One region of the Plantactinospora sp. CNZ321 genome, then DNA from elsewhere that is predicted to be linked to it. Evidence: riboswitches for the same ligand, from Rfam matches in the RefSeq annotation. Region 1 holds a riboswitch; the other holds the start of a gene.

The links. A riboswitch is a leader RNA that binds a small molecule or an ion and turns the genes downstream of it on or off. The one in region 1 is predicted to bind ZMP and ZTP.
Region 2: it holds a riboswitch for ZMP and ZTP, as region 1 does, so the genes downstream of both, EV371_RS17475 (glycine hydroxymethyltransferase) here and EV371_RS09605 (tetrahydrofolate dehydrogenase/cyclohydrolase catalytic domain-containing protein) in region 1, are expected to answer to the same signal.

The regions. Positions count from the first base shown of each region.
Region 1 is NZ_SHKQ01000001.1:2,154,132-2,156,504, reverse strand. Features, by position in the region: gene EV371_RS09620 (Scr1 family TA system antitoxin-like transcriptional regulator) at 1-457, opposite strand, end outside; gene EV371_RS09615 (hypothetical protein) at 843-1,085, shown strand; partial or broken gene EV371_RS09610 (bifunctional 5,10-methylenetetrahydrofolate dehydrogenase/5,10-methenyltetrahydrofolate cyclohydrolase) at 1,139-1,261, shown strand; ZMP/ZTP riboswitch at 1,347-1,434, shown strand; gene EV371_RS09605 (tetrahydrofolate dehydrogenase/cyclohydrolase catalytic domain-containing protein) at 1,465-2,373, shown strand, end outside.
Region 2 is NZ_SHKQ01000001.1:3,980,113-3,982,485, reverse strand. Features, by position in the region: gene EV371_RS17475 (glycine hydroxymethyltransferase) at 1-1,193, opposite strand, end outside; ZMP/ZTP riboswitch at 1,213-1,303, opposite strand; gene EV371_RS17470 (hypothetical protein) at 1,368-2,087, opposite strand; gene EV371_RS17465 (SDR family oxidoreductase) at 2,317-2,373, shown strand, end outside.

The sequences.
Region 1 (2,373 bases):
GTAGTGAGACTTGTCGTTCCACCTCGCCGTCTTGCATCGGGACGGGGGCGCCCTGGAATGCTGCCCGCGCATACTCCTCGGTCTGCAGCAGGCCGGGGACCATCTGGCACTCGTAGGTCCGAATGACGGATGCCTCTGACTCCATCCCGACGTATGCGGCGAACCAGTCCGGCAAGACGTCGCTGTACCGCTGCCACCAACCGCGTTGCTTCGCTTGCCGGGCCACCGTGATCACGGCTTCGGCCTGGTCACCCTCCACGCCGTACAGCGTCAGGAGCGCCCGTACGTCGTTCGGATGTGGGCGGACCTCGGCTGTCTCGATCCGGCTGAGCCAACTCGCGTCGTGATCAACGCGCCTCGCGGCTTCTGATGACGAGATCCCTGCCCGCTCGCGGAGCTGGCGCAGGGTCAGCGCCAGGCGCCGCCGCCTGACGGTAGGGCTCTGGCGTTGACGCATGCCGTCATCTTGCCATGCGGAAAACCTGAGTGCTGATCACAAGATGCGATCCGCATTTTTGTAATCCGCATATTGCGGATCGCTCTTTTGCGTGGGACGGTGATGCCGGGTGCGGTGGTCGGATGACCAACCCGAAGGCCCGGCCACCGCGCTCCCGACCGACGGGAGGTCCGGGCGTGTTCTTGATCCGCTGGTGCTTGCGGGAGTTCATGCTGTGGGCACGCAGGCGACACGGGCCGGTGTGGTCACATCTCCACGACCGAGGGTTCTGTCGGTGCGGGGACGACTGGCCGTGTCGTCAGTACGGGGAGGCGTGGTACCGGAGTGCGCGGCGCAGCCGGGTCAAGGACTACCGGTGGCATGAAGGCCGCTGGGTGCGGGTCCGATGAACCGCGCGCCCGTGCCCGGGGACGTGATCGGGGTCGGTGCAGCGGCCAGCGTTCAGTTCGGGGGAGAACGGAAGTTGAGAATGCGGGTCGTCGCGGTGGACTTCCGCGCGACCTACTACGGGTATGCCTGGATCGCCGGCTACATGCTCGACCGGGACGGCATGGCGATTGACAAGCGGGAGATCTTCGTCCAAGTCGCCGGACTGGTGCTGTTGCGACCTGCGGCAAGGCGCACCTGACCCGCGCTGCCTCCGACCCCTGATGTCGTTCGGCTGGAACGGCGGCCGCTGCCGACGAGTCGTGCGGGTCGGTCGCCGGGGCGATCACTCCCCGGGTCGGCGGGGTCGGCCCGACCACCGTGGCGATGCTGTTCCACAACGCCGTCGAACTGGCCGAGCGGCAGAGCTGTCAGTAGTCGATGTAGACGCGGACCCGCATGCCAGGCTGACACATGATCGTTGAGTACCCACGTTCTCGGAGCTCCCCGCGGGTACGCTGCCCCCGGCGGCCGTGACTGGCGTCGGGTGGAGCACCACCGGGAAGCGGACGCCGGACTCGACTCCGTCGCCGTACGCCTGGGTGTCGGGGCTTTCCCCGTCGAGAGGAAGCCCCGTGCCCATGTCCGAGACCCGCACCGAGGCCGCGACCCACACCGCCCGGCTCCTGCCCGGCGCCCCCGTCGCCGAGGCGGTCTTCGCCGACGTGACCGTCCGGGTCGCCGCACTGCGCCGCAGCGGTGTCGCGCCGAGCCTGGCGACGATCCTGGTCGGCGACGACTCCGCCAGCGCCGGCTACATCCGGATGAAGCAGCAGCGCGCCGCCGACCTCGGCTTCGCCTCACCCCACGTCCACCTGCCCGGCAGCGCGAGCCAGGCCGACCTGCTCCGGGCGATCCGCGAGTTCAACGAGGACCCGACGGTGCACGCCATCCTGGTCCAGCACCCCACCCCGGCCCACCTCGACTATCCGGCGGCGGTCCTCGCGATCACCCCGGCCAAGGATGTCGACGGGCTGCACCCCGAGAACCTGGGCCGGCTCGCCGCCGGGCTGCCCGGCCCGGTGCCGTGCACCCCGGCCGGAATCGAGGCGCTGCTCGCCTTCCACGAGATCCCGGTCGCCGGTCGCGACGTGGTGATCCTCGGTCGCGGTACGACCCTGGGCCGCCCGCTCTCCCTGCTGCTGGGTCGGAAGCGACCGACCGCCGACGCGGCGGTGACCGTCGTACACAGTGGGGTGCCCGGCTGGGAGCGGCACACCCGGCGGGCCGACATCGTGGTCGCCGCGGTGGGCGTACCCGGAATCGTGCGGCCGGAGCACCTGCGGCCCGGCGCGGTCGCGATCGGCGGCGGTGTCCGCTACCGGGGACGGCGGCTGCTGCCCGACCTCGACGAGTCGTGCGCGTCGGTCGCCGGGGCGATCACTCCCCGGGTCGGCGGGGTCGGCCCGACCACCGTGGCGATGCTGTTCCGCAACGCCGTCGAACTGGCCGAGCGGCAGACCACCGCTTCGATGGGTGATCTGAAACAC
Region 2 (2,373 bases), 1.8 Mb from region 1:
GGCACCGAGTTCCGGTTCGTCACGATGCCGGCATCCAACAGCGCCGCCTCGGCCTGCCGCCCCGTCAGCCCGTACCCCGACACGTCCACCAGCAGCAGATGGTTGTCCGTACCCCCGGTCACCAGTCGGGCGCCCCGCCGCAGTAGTCCCTCCGCCAACGCGACCGCGTTCTCCACCACCCGGCCCGCGTACGCCGCGAACTCCGGCCGCCGCGCCTCCGCCAACGCGACCGCCTTCCCGGCCATCACGTGCGGCAACGGGCCACCGAGCACCATCGGACAACCCCGATCCACCTGGTCGGCCAACTCCGGCGCACACAACACCATCCCGCCGCGCGGCCCCCGCAACGACTTGTGCGTCGTCGTGGTCACCAGGTGCGCGTACGGCACCGGGTCGAAGTCACCGGCGAACACCTTCCCGGCCACCAGCCCGGCGAAGTGCGCCATGTCGACCAGCAGCGTCGCACCGACCTCGTCGGCGATCTCCCGCATCAGCCTGAAGTTCACCCGGCGCGGGTACGCCGAATAGCCGGCCATCAGAATCAGCGGCCGGAACTCCCGGGCGATCCGCCGCACCTCGTCGTAGTCGAGCAGCCCCGTCTCCGGATCGGTGCCGTAACTACGCTGGTCGAACATCTTGCCGGAGATGTTCGGCCGGAAACCGTGCGTCAGATGCCCACCCGCGTCCAACGACATGCCCAGCATCCGCTGGTCACCCAGCTCCCGCCGCAACACCGCCCAGTCCTGGTCGGTCAGATCGTTCACGTGCCGCACCCCGGCCCGCCGCAACACCGGCGACTCCACCCGGTCCGCCAGCACCGCCCAGAACGCCACCAGGTTCGCGTCGATCCCCGAATGCGGCTGCACATACGCGTGGGCCGCACCGAACAACTCCCGGGCATGCTCCGCCGCGATCGACTCCACCGTGTCGACGTTGCGACAACCGGCGTAGAACCGGCGGCCGACCGTGCCCTCCGCGTACTTGTCGCTGAGCCAGTTGCCCATCGCCAGCAGCACCGCCGTGGACGCGTAGTTCTCCGCCGCGATCAACTTCAACGACTCGCGCTGGTCGGCCAGCTCCGCGCCGATCGCGTCGGCGATCCGGGGCTCGACCGCACGCACCACGTCCAATGCCGCGCCGAACGCGACGGACTCTGTGGACCTCGTGCCGAGCGGATACACCTGGTGGGCCATCGAAACCTCCTGGGCAGCGAAAATCGGCCCAGGCGCACGGCACACGTCACTCGACGGGACCGCTTCCCGATGGTTGACCCCATCCCAGCACGCCAGTCACGGTCCGGGCCGAGCGTACCAACCCGCCCGGCCCGCCGCGACCAACGATGCCCAACCCGTACCCCGGTGCGCCGCTCAGCTCGCGTCGCGCAGCTCCGCCAACCGCGCCTCGATCTCCGCCAGCTCGGCCCGCAACTTCTCCGCCTGCTGCTCGGCCTCCCGCCGTTCCACCGCCATGATCTGCTCCACCGCCTCGTGCACACCTGGCACATCGATCAACGCCACCATCTTCAACGCCTCGGCCGGCTTGATCACGTACGGCTTCGCCAACGACTTCGCTCCCTGCGTCGCCGCCAGTGTCCACTCGCCCTCCGCGTACGTCAGGGTGACCGTCAATCCGGCCGGACCCTTCGGCTTAGCCGCCTTCGTCGCCCGACGGGCCGGCTTCGCCTCGCCCTCCCCGTCCGCCGGACGGGACGGGGGAGTGTCCACTGCGGTCACTGCTGCCTCCTCGCGGGCCACCGGAACCGGCTCCCTGACAATCTTGAACTCTGGTTCGGCGACCGGCTCGGGCTCCGGCTCCGCCCTGGCCGCCGCCCGTCGCGTCGCACCCTTCGGGGCGATGGCCAGATCGCTGGGGGAGAAGGGCAACTCGTCCCGGCCGAACCGGACCACCACCCACTCCTCGGACACCTCCGGATCGGTCAACTCCACCACCTGGCCCAGCTGACCGGCAACCTGCCCCGCCGCCTCGGTGAACAGCACCCTCGGCTTGCGGCCACCCGCCAACGCGTCCCTGATCTGCTGTAACTCCTCGGTGGACAACCCCTGTTCGGCGGTACGCGCGGCAGCCATCGGATCCCTCTTCCGTACACCTGTTTGATTCATGACTTACTACCAGGCCGGCCCGACAACGTCGAGACGGACACACCGGTCCGAGATCAACGACGCAGCGGCCCGATCCCTACCGGCCCCGCCGCGCCGACACCTGGCAGGATCGCCAGGTACCGGATCCGGCGGCCGGCAAACCGACTACCGAGCGGACGCCGAGAGCCGAGCGGACAGTGACAACGGGGGACAACCGATGACTCCACTGACGGTGGTGACCGGCGGCAGCCGCGGAATCGGCGCCGCGACCGTA